DNA from 2 places in the Micromonospora sp. NPDC047134 genome. Region 1 is predicted to be linked to the other one. Evidence: riboswitches for the same ligand, from Rfam matches in the RefSeq annotation. Region 1 holds a riboswitch; the other holds the start of a gene.
What was found. A riboswitch is a leader RNA that binds a small molecule or an ion and turns the genes downstream of it on or off. The one in region 1 is predicted to bind thiamine pyrophosphate.

Region 1 (7,255 bases):
GTTGGTCGACACCCTGGGCGTCACCCAGCCACTGGTCTCCCAGCACCTGCGGGTGCTGCGCGGCGCCGGTGTGGTGCGCGGCTCCCGGCGCGGCCGGGAGATCGCGTACAGCCTGGTCGACGAGCATGTGGCACACATCGTGGCCGACGCGGTGAGCCATGCCGGGGAGGGATCATGAGCGACGGTGGTACGGCGGTCCGTAACACCCGGCAACGCTCGGCTGTCAGCGCCCTGCTGGGCGAGGTGGAAGGCTTCCACAGTGCCCAGGACCTGCACGCGATGCTGCGCGAGCGCGGCGAACGGGTCGGCCTGACCACGGTCTACCGGACCCTGCAGAGCCTGGCCGACGCAGGCGAGATCGACGTGATGCGCCCGCCGGGCGGCGAGCACCTCTACCGCAGGTGCAGCGAGGGACACCACCACCACCTGGTCTGCCGGGCTTGTGGTCGTACGGTCGAGGTCGCCGGCCCCACCGTGGAGACCTGGGCCGACAAGGTCGCCGCCCAGCACGGCTTCACCGACGTCAGCCACACCCTGGAGATCTTCGGCACCTGCCCCACCTGCACCCCCTGACCCTCCTCCCGGTGGGGTGAGCGTGGCAGGGTGGGCGGCGTGAAGATTTATGCCGATCGCTTTCCGGTGGCGCTGCGACAGTTGCTCACCGATCTGCTCGTCGTCGCCTGGGTGTACGTGACGATTCGTGGGGTTCTGTGGTTGCACGATCTGGTGCAGCGACTGGCCGTACCGGGACAGAAGCTGGAAGGGGCCGGCGGTGGGCTGGCCGACAACCTGGCCGAGGCCGGTGGGAAGGTCGGCCGGGTGCCGCTGGTGGGCGACGAGTTGACCGCGCCCTTCGAGCGGGCGGCCGAGGCGGCCCGCTCCCTCGCCGAGGCCGGGCAGGACCAGCAGGAACTCGTCGACCAACTGGCTCTGGCACTGTCCGTCGGGATGGCGATCGTACCGCTCGGGCTTGTGGTGTTCGGGTGGCTGCCGCTGCGGGTGCGCTGGATGCGTCGGGCCGGCTCGGCGGCGGCACTGGCCACCGCACCCGCCGGGCGGGACCTGCTCGCGCTGCGCGCCCTGTCCACCCAGCCGATCCGCCGACTCACCCGCATCGACCCCGACGTGGCGCAGGCGTGGCGGCACGGCGACGAGCAGACCATCACCGCCCTGGCCGCCCTGGAACTACGCCACCTCGGCCTGCGCACCCCCACCACCCCACCGACCTCCTCCCCCACCCGCCCGCGTTGATCAAGAGGTTTGCGGCGCGGATCCTGCCGCAAACCTCTTGATCAACAGGGGCGGGGTCAGTCGTTGGACAGGCCGCTGGGGTCTTCGTCGTCGTCGATGTCGTCGTCGCCCCAGTTGCGGCGGGAGAACGGCAGGATCAGCCAGAAGGTGAGGAACCAGAGGCCGGTGACCGCGCTGAGCAGGAAGGCGATCGGCCGGGCCAGCACGAAGTCCGTGATCAGCAGGACCGAGCTGACCATCGCGATCAGCATCAGGGCCAGGCCGCCGGAGGCCATCCGGTGGGCGAACCGGACCAGATCCGGCTTACGTCCCTGGCGGAACAGTGCCCGGTGGAACGCCACCGGCGAGATGATCATCGCGGTGGCGCCGGCCGCCGCGAGCAGGGCGACGATGTAGACGTCCCGCTGGAACGGGGTGGTGTCGTCGAAGCCGTTGCTGAACGGCAGGGTCAACAGGAAGGCGAAGAGGATCTGTACGCCGGTCTGTGCTACCCGCAACTCCTGCAACAGGTCGGCGAAGTTGCGCTGCCATCGCTGCTTCTCGGTTTCCTTGGACACCGCTGACCTCCGGGGGTACGGCACGCCGTCGGCGCGATTCGGCGACGGCGGCAACGCTGATTGCCCCACCGCCCTCGTTCCGAAACCGCCTCCGACAGCAACCGCCCGCCGTACTCAGGCGACGGAACGGACCCGGGTCACGATGGCCTCGGCCAGTCGGGTCGGTACCTGGTCCGGAATCCAGTGGCTGACCCCGGCCAGTTCCACGAACCGGTAGTCCCCACGTACGTGGCTAGCGCAGGCCTCGGCGGCGGTACGCCCGATCGCCACGTCCCGGTCGCTCCACACGAAGGTGGTCGGCACGGTCACCGGGCCGATCGCCGCCAGGTCCGCCTGGGACATCGCCCGGTACCAGTTCAGGGCGGCGGTCAGGGCGCCGGGTTCGCGCATCGGTTCGGCGTACGTGGACACCCGCGCCGGATCCCCGACCCCGCGCAGCATCCCGCGCAGCCCTCGGGCCTTCAGGGCCAGCAGGGTCTTCTCGGCCACCCCGGGCCGACGGAACAGCATCATGTACGCCGAGCGCGCCTTCTGCTGCGAGTCCTCGGCGAGGGCGTACGCCATGGCGGCCGGATGGGGCACGGAGACGGCGGTCAGGGTGCGGACCCGCTCCGGATGCCCGGCGGCCAGCGCCCAGGCGACCACGGCACCCCAGTCGTGCCCCACCACGTGGGCGGAGTCGACACCGAGGGCGTCCAGGATGGCGGCCGCGTCGGCTACCAACTCCGCCAGCCGGTACGCCTCCACGGAGGTCGGGCGGGCGCCCGGGGAGTAGCCGCGCTGGTTGACCGCGTAGGTGCGCAGACCGGCCACGTGCAGGGTCGTCGTCACGTCGTTCCACTCGCCCGCGTGCTGCGGGAAACCGTGCAGCAGCAGCACCGGTGCACCGTCCTGCGGGCCACCGGCGACGACGTCGAACCGCAGACCTCGGGCGTCGATGTGCATGAACGGCAGCCTACCGAGGTCGGCGCTCAGTCGTACTGCTGCTTGGGGGTGGGTATCCGCCGCCAGGACTCGACCTGGAGGTACGGGATCTCGGCGTCGTTGACCGGGTCACGACCGATCCGGTCGCTGTACCGGCCGACCACCTCCACCCAGGTGTCGTCCGGCAACCCGACCGGCACCTCGCCGGTGAGCCCGAGCTTGACCGGCCGCCCGTCGGCCGCGCAGCAGGACAGCACCATGCGGGCCAGAATCGGTCGGCCGTCCCCGCCGGTGGTGAGGAAGCCGGTCAACTGCACCCGCCGGTCGCCGATCGAGGCGCCCCGGTCGAACAGGGCCCGCGCCGCGTAGTCCAGGACGCTGACCGGTGCCGGGTCGGCGTCGGGCAGGGGCGGGTAGTCCGACTGTCGCGGGGCGTTCAGGGCGGTGCCGGACTGGCTGGCCGCGTACGAGCCCAGAGCTGGTGGGGCCACCAGCAGCAGGCCGAGCACCGGCAGGATGAGCAGCCAACCCACCCGGGGTTCGTGGTGGGGGTGCCCGTCATGCTCCACGGCGGGATCATCGGCGGCCGGGCGCAGCTCGTACCACAGGGTCATGATCGCGGCGACCACCAGCAGCAGGCCGGCGGCGATCAGGAAGGGTCGCAGCCCTTCCTTGACATAGCGCAGGTAGAGGTCGGTGAGGCTGGCCCGCAGCACCGCCCCGCCGAACAGCAGCAGGAGCACCCCCTGGGCCTGCCGGTTCACAGCAGCACCACCCCGACCCCGGCGGCGACCAGCAGGGCCACCGCGAAGGTGGCCGGGGCGAACCGGAAGGCGAATCGGCGCCCGAAGACACCGGCCTGCATCGAGATCAGCTTGAGGTCGACCATCGGCCCCACCACCAGGAAGACCAGTCGGGAGGTCAGGGAGAACTGGGACAGCGAGGCCGCCACGAAGGCGTCCGCCTCGGAGCAGAGCGACAACAGTACGGCGAGAATCGCCAGCACCAGGACGGACAGCCAGGGGTTGTCGGCGAGGGTCTGCAACCATCGTTCCGGCACCAGGACGTTGATGCTGGCGGCGGCCATCGCACCGAGCACCAGGAAGCCACCGGCCTGGGTGACGTCGTGCCGGACGGCGGCCCAGAAGGCCCGACCCCGGCGGGGGTCCTCCAGCTCCGGTCGGCGCGGCATCCTGATCCACTCGGTGCGACCCAGTCGCAGCCACAGCCAGCCCATCACCATGGCCACCACGAGGCTGGCCAGGCCTCGGGCGAGGACCATCTCGAGGTTGTTCGGGAAGGCGACCGCGGTGGCGGTCAGCACGATCGGGTTGACCGCCGGTGCGGCCAGCAGGAAGGCCAGGGCGGCGGCCGGGGTGACCCCCCGGCGGATCAGGGAACCGGCGATCGGTACGGAGCCGCACTCGCAGCCGGGCAGCACCACCCCGGCCGCGCTGGCCGCCGGTACCGCCAGGGCCGGGTGTCGGGGCAGCGCCCGGGCCCAGAACGACCGGGGTACGAAGACCGCGATCACGGCCGAGAGCAGCACTCCGAAGACCAGAAAGGGCACCGCCTGCACCATGATCGAGACGAACACGGTGGTCCAGGTCTGCAGGCGCGGATCGTCCAACGCCCCGGCCAGCGGATCACGGAAGATGACCAGCAGGATCAGCAGCCCGGCCAGCACCTCCACGGAGCCGACCCGGTCACCGACCCATCGCCGCAGCACCCCACTGCCCGGCTGAGGCACGGGGTCGGTGGCGGTGCCGGTCGGACCGTTCTGCGGTTCGTCGACCGGTACGGCTTGATTCGTGTCTGTGCTCACCCTGCCGTCTCTTCACCCCGATGGTTCGGCGGGCTGAGAGTACCGGCCGGGGACGGTGAGGTCGATGGATGTCGGCCAAACGGGGGGATCCGCCGGGTGGGCGTACCCCCTTGGCGACCTCGACCGGGCCGCACCCGGCCCGACCTGCTAGATCACGTTGCCTGTTGATCTTTAAAGGTGTTAGCGTCGGCGAGACAACTTCACCTCCGACAGGGGAGCGCACAGCGCTGAGAGTGCGGGTTCGCCCGCAGACCCTCCGTACCTGATCTGGGTAATGCCAGCGCAGGGAGTTCGGTCCACCTCCTGCCCGCCACGGCCCGGTGCCGTCGGGCGCGGCGTGCGTCTTACCTGGTTCGACACTGGACTGGGAGCAATCATGAGCCAACCGACCACCAACCGGTGGCGCACCATCGACATCGTCGTGGCCGCAGTGATCGCGGTCGCCTTCGGCGTGATCTTCTGGGCCTGGGGCGCGGTCTGGCGGGTCGCGGACCCCGCCTTCGCCTTCTTCCCGGCCAGCCAGGCCATCATGTACGGGGTCTGGCTGGTCCCGGCGGTGCTCGGCGGGCTGGTGATCCGTAAGCCGGGTGCCGCGCTGTTCTGCGAGGCGGTCGCGGCTACGGTCTCCGCACTGCTGGGCTCGGAGTGGGGCGGTGTCACCATCGTCCAGGGTCTGATCCAGGGTCTCGGTGCGGAACTGGCCTTCGCCGCCTTCCGGTACCGCTCCTTCCGGCTGCCGACCGCACTGCTGGCCGGCGCGCTGACCGGTCTGGGTGCCGCCCTGTTCGACTTCTTCGTCTGGAACACCGCGTACGAGCTGGGCAGCTACCGGATCCCGTACGCGCTGCTCACCGTGGTCAGCGCCACCGTGGTAGCCGGCGCCGGCGGCTACGCCCTCACCAAGGCGCTCGCCGGCACCGGCGTCCTGGACCGCTTCCCCGCCGGCCGCAACCGCCCCCTCGTCTAACACCACCCTTCACTCCTGTTGATCAAGAGGTTTGCGTCTGGCGAGCCGCGATTCCAGACGCAAACTTCTTGATCACCGCAACGATCGGGGGTGGGGGTTGGGAAGCAGTGAGGGGAGGAGAGGAGTGGTGGGGGTGGGTGGGGTTTGGGTGCGGGGGTTTGGGTGGCGGCATGCGGGGCGGCGGGCCTGGGCCCTGCGGGGGGTGGACCTGCGGGTGCGGCGGGGCGAGCGGGTGTTGCTGCTCGGGCCCTCCGGGGCGGGCAAGAGCACTCTGCTGGCGGCGCTGGCGGGGCTGCTGCCGGAGGACTCCGGTGAGCAGGAGGGCACCATCGAGATCGACGGTCGCCCCCCGACCGAGACCCGGGAACGGGTCGGCATCGTCTTCCAGGATCCGCAGTCCCAACTCGTCATGGCCCGCAGCGGCGACGATGTGGCGTTCGGGCTGGAGAACCGGGGGGTACCGGCGGCCCAGATCTGGCCCCGGGTGGACGAGGCGCTGCACCGGGTCGGGTTCCCGTACCACCGGGACCGCCCCACCGCGGCACTCTCCGGCGGCGAACAGCAGCGGCTGGCCCTGGCCGGGGCCCTAGCACTCCGCCCCGACCTGCTGCTGCTCGACGAGCCCACCGCCAACCTCGACCCGGCCGGGGCGGACCTGGTCCGCACCGCGATCGCCCGCGCGGTCGGCGGCGACACCACCCTGATCCTGGTCGAGCACCGGATCTCCGACGCCCTGCCCCTGGTGGACCGGGTGGTGGTACTCGAACCCGGCGGCGGGGTGCGGGCCGACGGCCCACCGGATCAGGTCTTCGCCGCCCACGGGGACGCCCTGGCCGCCGAGGGGGTCTGGGTGCCGGGCCGCCAGCTTCCCCCGCGCCAGGCCACCACCCCGGCCGGCGAGGTGTTACTCACCGCCGACGGGCTCGGCCAGCCGCCCCGGCTGGCCTCCACCGATCTGACCGTACGCGCAGGTGAGGCGCTGGCCGTGCTCGGTCCCAACGGTGCCGGCAAGTCCACCCTGGCGTTGCTGCTCGGCGGACTGGGCAAGCCGGGTACCGGACGGCTGTCGGCCAGCGCGGAGCTGGCCGGGGCGGACGCCCACCGGCCACCGCACCGCTGGCGCGCACCGGCACTGGCCCGCCGGATCGGCTCGGTGTTCCAGGATCCGGAGCACCAGTTCGTCACCAGTACGGTCTTCGACGAACTGGCCCTGGGCCCCCGGCGTACCGGTGCCGGCGAGGCGACGATCCGCGACCGGGTGGACGAGTTGCTGCACCGGCTGCGGTTGGACAAGCTGGCCGGGGCCAACCCGTACACCCTCTCCGGTGGCGAGGCGCGGCGGCTGAGTGTGGCGACCGCGCTGGCCACCGCGCCCCGGCTGTTGATCTGCGACGAGCCCACCTTCGGGCAGGACCGGCGGACCTGGCGGGAGTTGGTGGACCTCTTCGCACAGCTGCGCGACGGCGGCCACGGCCTGGTGACGGTCACCCACGACGCCGACTTCGTCGCCGCACTGGCCGACCGCACCCTGACGCTGCAGCCGACTGGCGAGACCCGGCGGGCGGCGGAGGATCGATGATCGACCTTGAACCGGTCGCCCGGCCGGACGCCCCGCTGGCCCGCCGCAATCCGGTGGCCAAGCTGGCCGCGGCGCTGCTGTTCGCGTTCCCGCTGCTGGCGACGCTGGATCCGGTGACACCGGCGATCGCCCTGGCGGTGGAATTGGCGGTA
Region 2 (7,255 bases), on a different contig from region 1:
CCACCGGGGTGAAGGTCTGCCCGTCGGTCGAGTAGGCCGCGGTCAGGTTCGTCCCGTCACTGGTCAGTCGCAGGTGGATGGTGTCGCCGGTGGGAGCGGCCGTGGCGTCCGCGCTTTCGTTGCGCGGGGTGCCGGCACTCTCCCGGATGAACTCCACCTTGCGGTTGCCGCCGTAGACCAGGTCCAGCTTGGCGTAGTTGTCGTCGTTGCCGTACAGGATCAGGCCGGCCTGCTGGTAGTCGGCCCGGGCCGCGACGGTGACCCGGGTGGTCGCCTGCCAGGCCCCGCTGGGCGCGGGCTGGAGCACCAGGTTGGTCGCGTCGTTGCGGGTGCCGTACAGGTCACCCGCCGCGGTGGGCAGGCGCAGGGCACCCCCGGTCAGCGAGTACCCCTGGCTGTCCCGCACCACACTGGTCCACCGCTGGCGATCCAGCGCGGTGCCGGTGAACTCGTCCGACCGTTGGGGCCCCTGCTCCACCTGGCAGGGCTCATTGCCCCCGGGCCCGTCCACCCGGATCTGCACGGTGGCCTGGCCCCGGGCACCCCGACTGTCGGTGACCGTCAGGGTGGCGGTGTAGTTGCCCGCCGTGGTGTAGGTGTGGGTGGCGTTGAGGGTGGTCGCCGTGCCACCGTCGCCGAAGTCCCAGGCGTACGTCAGCGGGGTGTCCCCGTCCGGGTCGGACGCCGTACCGGTGAAGGTCACGGCCAGTGGCGCGGTCCCGCTGGTCGGGGTGGCCGTGGCGGTGACCGTCGGTGGGGCGTTGCCGCTGACCCCAGGGCCGACGAAGTTCATCCAGTTGACGTTGAACAGGGTTCCGGTGCCCCGGTTGGGGTCCCGGGCGACGAAGTACAGCCCGCCCTCCGAAGAGGCGCCGTTGGGTATCTGCGCGGTGACGTCGGTGTAGGTCTGCCAGCCCTCGGTGCCGGCCACCGTGGCAGTGGTGATCAGGGGACCGTCGGCGGCCCCGGCCCGGACCTCGATCCGGCCACCGGAGGTAGCCGAGGCTACCCGGAACTGGATCGAGGTGACCCCGGTCAGGCTGGCCGGGGTGACCGACCACCAGTCGCCGTCCTCGATGAAGCCGATGTTCTGCCCGCCGCCGGCGGTGTCACCGGTGGTCTCCTTCTCCACCCCGGCGGTGCCGCCCCCGGTGGCACCGGCCACCCGGCCGGTGGCCGAGAAGTACTCTGCCTCCTTGCGCTTGGGCTGGAGGATCTTCAGGGCCCGGCCGGTCTGCGGCTCGGCTCCGTCGGAACCACCCCGGTCGGTGTAGGTCGCCTCCAGCACGGTGAAGACGTTCGCGTCCGCCCCGTGGCCGTCGGCCAGCTGGGTCTGCACCGTGCCGGTGCAGCCGGTGTGCCGCTCCAGGGGATGGGCGTGCTCGTCGTGACCCAGCAGCACCTGGAGTTCGACCTCGTCGCAGTCGATCGTGCCGTCCTCTGGGTCGGTCACCCGGATGGTGTACGCGACCTGGTCACCCCAGGCGAAGAAGCCGCCGTCCGGGGGGAATTCGATGGTGACCGTCGGGGCGGTGTTGCCGACCGTGATCGGCACGTTCGCCACCGCGCTGCGGCCCGCCGGGTTGGTCACCCGCAACTGCGCGGTGTAGCTGCCGGAGCGGGTGTACGTGTGGGTCGGGTTGGCCTGGGTGGAGGTGCCACCGTCACCGAAGGTCCAGGCGTAGGTGAGGGTGCCACCGTCCGGGTCGCGGGAACCCGCGCTGGAGAAGGTGACCGCCAGCGGGGGAGCCCCCGAGGTGGGGGTCGCCGCGGCCACCGCGATCGGAGCCCGGGCCCCGGCGGTGTAGTCGATGCGGTAGACCCCGGAGTTGTCGTTGTCGCCGCCGAAGCCGCTACCCCACTCGATCAGGTACAACGCGCCGTCGGGGCCGAACTCCATGTCCATCGGCCGGACGAAGGTCATCTGGTCGAGGATCCGGTTGATGTCCACGAGGGTCTTGCCGTCCCGGCTGACCTGCATGGTGTACATCCGCGACTGGTTCCACTCGCCGAAGATCGACTTGCCGTCGAAGTACGCCGGCCACTGGCGGCGGGACGAGATGGTCGGGTCGAACCGGTAGACCGGGCCGGCCATCGGCGCTCCGCCGCCGCCGATCTCCGGGAAGCGGCTGTCGCCGCCGTAGCCGTAGTCCACCGTGGCCGGGATGGCCGCCGGCAGGTTGGTCAGACCGGTGTTGTTGGGGGAGTTGTTCACCGGCGCGGAGCAGTTGAACTTAGCCCCGCTCGGGCCGGACGGGAACTGGTAGTCGTTGTACGCCTGGTTGTTGCCGTGGCAGTACGGCCAGCCGAAGTTGCCGGGCCGGTCGACGATGTTCCACTCCACCAGGCCCTCCGGGCCCCGGTTCGCGTTGGTGGTGGTGGCGTCCGGGCCGTAGTCGGCGACGTAGAGCACATTGGTCACCGGGTCGATGCCGATCCGGAAGGGGTTGCGCAGCCCCATCGCGTAGATCTCCGGACGGGTCCGGGCGGTGCCCGGGGCGAACAGGTTCCCGCTCGGGATGGTGTACGTCCCGTCGGCCTGGGGCCGGATCCGCAGCACCTTGCCGCGCAGGTCGTTGGTGTTGCCGGCGGTACGCTGGGCGTCGTAGTCCGCGCGCCCGGAGCGCTCGTCCAAGGGGCTGTATCCGCTGGACTCGAAGGGGTTGGTGTTGTCCCCGGTGGCCAGGTACAGGTTGCCGGCCGAGTCGAAGGTCATCGTCCCGCCCATGTGGCAGCAGGTGTTGCGCTGGGTGGGCACCTCCAGGACGACCCGTTCGCTGGACGCGCTGATCGTGTCACCGGTGACGGTGAACCGGGACAGGTAGTTGCGGGACCCGCCCGCGCTCGGGGCGTAGTAGAGCCAGATCCACCCGTTGCTGCTGAAGTTGGGGTCGAGGCGGATGCCCAGCAGGCCGTCCTCGTTGCCGGCGAAGACACTCAGCCGCAGGGCGGTGACGGTCTGCCCGGTGTCCGGCTTGATGATCTGGACCCGGCCGTCGCGCTCGATGTAGAAGACCCGCCCGTCCTCGGCGATGTCCAGCTCCATCGGGTTGCTGGTGTTGCTGTCCAGCGTCACCTTCTCGAAGTTGGCGGCCCGACCGGCGCCGCAGTCGGCGTGCACCACCCCGGCCGCGGTCTGGATGCCGCCGAGCAGGTGCTGGAGGAACTCGGCGTTGGCGAAGGACTCCTGGGTGTGCCCGCCACCGGTGTACCAGGACCGGCCACCGTCGTAGTTCTGGCACCAGGCGATCGGGTGGTCGTGCCCCATCGCCCCGCTGCCGGGGCTGTAGCTGCGCTCGTCCAGCGAGGCCAGCACCTGCACCTGACGGGCGCGGGGGTTGGTGCGGAAGTTGTACCACTCGTCGAAGCGGGACCACCGGTCCGGCAGGTGCCGGGTCGACTCGTGGGTGGTGTCCTCGACCTTCACGGTGGCGGTCTGGTTGGCCGGGTGGCTGTTGAAGTAGGCCCCGACCAGTTGGCCGTACCAGGCCCAGTCGTACTCGGTGTCGGAGGCGGCGTGCACCCCGACGTATCCGCCACCGGCCCGGATGTAGCGCTCGAAGGCCGACTGCTGAGTGGCGTTGAGCACGTCGCCGGTGGTCGACAACCAGATGACCGCCTTGAACCTGGCCAGGTTGGTGTCGGTGAAGGCCGCACCGTCCTCAGTGGTGACGACGGTGAAGTTGTTCGCGGTGCCGAGCTGTTGGATGGCCCGGATGCCGGCGGGAATCGAGTCGTGGCGGAACCCGGCGGTCTTGGAGAACACCAGGACGGAGAACGGCTCCGCCGCCGCGGCCTGAGCGGTGGTGGGGGCGGCGGCCTGGGTGGTGGTACGGCCGGCGGCCTGGGCGGCTGTGGGGCGGGCGATCGGGAACGGCGCGGCGGTCAGAACGAGTGCCAGGGCGAGTAGCGCCACGGCTAACGGGTCGAGCGTTGCTCGCCCGCGGCTGAGTCGGGGCACGAAGATCTCCTCTTTCCGTGTAGGACGGGTCGGAGCGGACGTCGGTGGCTACTCCGGGTCGGTCCGAGTGCTCGTACCTGACGGTGAGGGTCTGGCTGCCGAGGAACTGAGCCGATCAATCAAATTTCCTTTGATCGATCGGTTTCGGGCAAGACTCATTGATGTAACAGCTTGGTAACGAGGCGTCATCCAATTGGCATGAGTCACTGCGTAACCGGGTCCCTTCTGGTCGCCGGATGAGAGTGAAACGGTGGAGTCCGGCCAGCTCCCGGGGTTGGCCGGGGCGGGTCCGGGGGTTGGCGGCGCAGCCGAAACGACGTACGGTGACACCCAACGAACCCACGGGAGCCCGGTGTACCGGGCTGAGAGGGGGGCTGCCAGCCCCCGACCGTCGAACCTGATCCGGGTAATGCCGGCGCAGGGAGGAGTGTTGCCGTGCCGTCCCTCGGACGACTGCATCTGATCACCGACACTCGACCGGGGCGGGATGCGCTGGCCGTGCTCGCGGCCGTCCTGCCGGTGGCCCACCCCGAGCTGGTGGTCCAGGTCCGGGCCGAGGACGCCGTCACCGACCGGGAGGCGTACGAGCTGACCTGCCGGGTGCTCGCCCGCTGCCGGCCGTACGGCGTCACCTGCCTGGTCAACGACCGCCTGCATGTGGCGTTGGCGGCGGGGGCCGCCGGCGGTCATGTCGGCGCGGAGGACCTGCCGGTGGCGGCGGCCCGGCAGGTGCTCGGCCCGCAGGCGGTGCTGGGCGCCACCGCCCGGGAGCCGGTTTCGGCCGCCGAGGCGGTCGCCGCCGGAGCCAGCTATCTGGGCGTGGGCCCCTGCCACGCCACCACCACGAAGGACGGCCTGCCACCGGCGATCGGGGTGGCCGGCGTCCGGGCGGTGGTCGAGGCGGTCGCCGTGCCGGTGATCGCCATCGGGGGAGTGACGGCGGCGGACGTACCCGGGTTACGGGCCGCCGGCGTGTACGGGGTGGCGGTGGTCGGCGCGCTCTCCGCAGCCGCCGATCCCGCCCACGCCGCAGCCGAGCTGGTCAGGGCGCTGACGTGTTAAGCAGGGGCCCTTCCTATACCGGAGACGTTAAGCGGGGGCCCTTCCTTGCACCGCAGGTGGCGGTGGTGGGGGCGGGGCCGATCGGGTTGGCGATCGCCTGGCGGTGCGCGGCCCGGGGACTGCGGGTAGTGGTGCACGATCCGGCTCCGGGGTCGGGAGCCTCCCAGGTGGCCGCCGGGATGCTGGCGCCGGTGGCGGAGGCGTACTTCGGTGAACACGAACTGACCGGGCTGCTCACCGAGTCCGCTCGACGCTGGCCGGCCTTCGCCGCCGAGCTGACCGAGGCCAGCGGCCTGGACATCGGGTACCGGACTGAGGGCACCCTGATGGTCGGGCTGACCGCCGACGACCTGGCCGAGGCGCGGCGGCTGTGGGCGTACCAGCAGGGTCTGGGTCTGCCGGTGACCCCGCTGCTGCCCTCCCAGTTGCGCGAGCATGAACCGGCGCTGGCCCCCCGGGTTCGCGGGGGTGCCCTCGCCGCCACCGATCACCAGGTCGATCCGCGTCGGCTGGTACCGGCGCTGCGGCTGGCCGCCGAGCGGGCCGGCGCGGTGCTGGTCACCGAGCCGGTGGGGCGACTGTCCGAGGTGTCCGCCGAGGTGACCGTGGTCGCCGCCGGCTGCGGCGCCACCGCCCTGACCGGGCTGCCGGTCCGCCCGGTGAAGGGCCAGGTGCTGCGGCTGCGTACCCCGGACGGCGGCCCGCCGGGCTTCCGGCACGTCATCCGGGGGTACGCCGACGGCGAGCACGTCTACCTGGTCCCGCGCGAGTGCGGTGAGGTCGTGGTCGGTGCCACCGTCGAGGAACGCTCCGACCTGGCGGTCTCCGCCGGTGCGGTGCTGCGGCTGCTGCGGGCCGCAATCGACCTGCTGCCCGAACTGGCCGAGTACGACCTGGTGGAGACGATCGCCGGGCTGCGCCCCGGCACCCCGGACAACGCCCCGATCCTGGGGCCGCTGCCCGACCGCCCGCAGGTGCTGGCGGCCACCGGTCACCACCGGCACGGAATCGTGCTGACCCCGGTCACCGCGGACCTGATCACCGGCCTGATCACCGGGGCGGAAGCGGACGAGTCGATGCTCAGTCCCTTCCGGGCCGACCGGTTCCGTCCGGACAGCAAGGAGGACGACAGATGGAGTTGACGGTCAACGGAGTCGGGCAGGTGGTGCCCGACGGCGCCACGGTCGCTGAACTGGTACGACAGGTCACGCCGCAGCACCGGGGGGTGGCCGTGGCGGTCAACGGCGAGGTGGTGCCGCGTACCGGATGGCCGGCGACCGTGCTGCACGGCGGCGACCGGGTAGAGGTGCTCAGCGCCGCCCAGGGCGGGTGACCAGGATGGACGGCTTCGAGATCGGCGGTACCCGGTTCGGGTCCCGGCTGATCCTGGGTACCGGCGGAGCGGCCAACCTGCACGTGCTCGAACAGGCGATCCGGGCCTCCGGCACCGAGCTGGTCACCCTGGCCCTGCGCCGGGTGGACACCGTACCCGGCGGCTCCGGAGGTCTGCTGGACCTGCTGGACCGGTGCGGGGTGCGACTGCTGCCGAACACGGCCGGCTGCTACACCGCCCGGGAAGCCGTGAAGGTGGCGCACCTGGCCCGGGACGCCTTCGACACCGACTGGGTCAAACTGGAGGTGATCGGCGACGAGCGGACCCTGCTGCCCGACGGGGTGGAACTGCTGCGCGCCGCCGAGGAACTCGTCGCCGACGGATTCACCGTGCTGCCGTACACCTCGGATGATCCGATCCTGGCTCGTCGGCTGGCCGACGTCGGTTGCGCGGCGGTGATGCCGGCGGGCTCGCCGATCGGGTCCGGGCTGGGGGTGTCCAACCCTCACCACATCCGGCTGATCCGGCAGAGCGTCGAGGTGCCGGTGATCCTGGACGCCGGGATCGGTACCGCCTCGGACGCGGCGTTGGCCATGGAGCTGGGCTGCGACGCGGTGTTGCTGGCCAGCGCGGTGACCCGGGCTGCGGACCCGGTGGCGATGGCCACCGCGATGCGCCACGCGATCACCGCCGGTCGCCTGGCCGCCGGTGCCGGCCGCATCCCCCGCCGCCTCCACGCCCTGGCCAGCACCCCCGACGAAGGCCGCCCCGAGCTATGACCCCGCACCCGGGCGCCGACGGCTTGTCCGGGGGTGTCTCCGGCGTGGTGGTGCTGACGGACCGGCGGGTGGCCCGGCGGCCGTTGGCGGAGGTGGTGGCGGCGGCCGTGGCCGGGGGCG

Region 2: another riboswitch for thiamine pyrophosphate. It lies ahead of thiE (thiamine phosphate synthase); the one in region 1 lies ahead of ABZ795_RS21690 (ECF transporter S component).

The regions. Positions count from the first base shown of each region.
Region 1 is NZ_JBEYUI010000019.1:66,094-73,348, reverse strand. It holds gene ABZ795_RS21725 (metalloregulator ArsR/SmtB family transcription factor) at 1-178, shown strand, start outside; gene ABZ795_RS21720 (transcriptional repressor) at 175-573, shown strand; gene ABZ795_RS21715 (hypothetical protein) at 613-1,251, shown strand; gene ABZ795_RS21710 (DUF6328 family protein) at 1,308-1,808, opposite strand; gene ABZ795_RS21705 (alpha/beta hydrolase) at 1,923-2,753, opposite strand; gene ABZ795_RS21700 (TIGR03943 family protein) at 2,780-3,496, opposite strand; gene ABZ795_RS21695 (permease) at 3,493-4,482, opposite strand; TPP riboswitch at 4,759-4,864, shown strand; gene ABZ795_RS21690 (ECF transporter S component) at 4,934-5,524, shown strand; gene ABZ795_RS21685 (ABC transporter ATP-binding protein) at 5,658-7,103, shown strand; gene ABZ795_RS21680 (energy-coupling factor transporter transmembrane component T) at 7,100-7,255, shown strand, end outside.
Region 2 is NZ_JBEYUI010000018.1:68,691-75,945, forward strand. It holds gene ABZ795_RS21095 (ThuA domain-containing protein) at 1-3,961, opposite strand, end outside; TPP riboswitch at 4,293-4,402, shown strand; gene thiE (thiamine phosphate synthase) at 4,397-5,023, shown strand; gene thiO (glycine oxidase ThiO) at 5,080-6,165, shown strand; gene thiS (sulfur carrier protein ThiS) at 6,156-6,356, shown strand; gene ABZ795_RS21115 (thiazole synthase) at 6,362-7,135, shown strand; gene ABZ795_RS21120 (thiamine phosphate synthase) at 7,132-7,255, shown strand, end outside.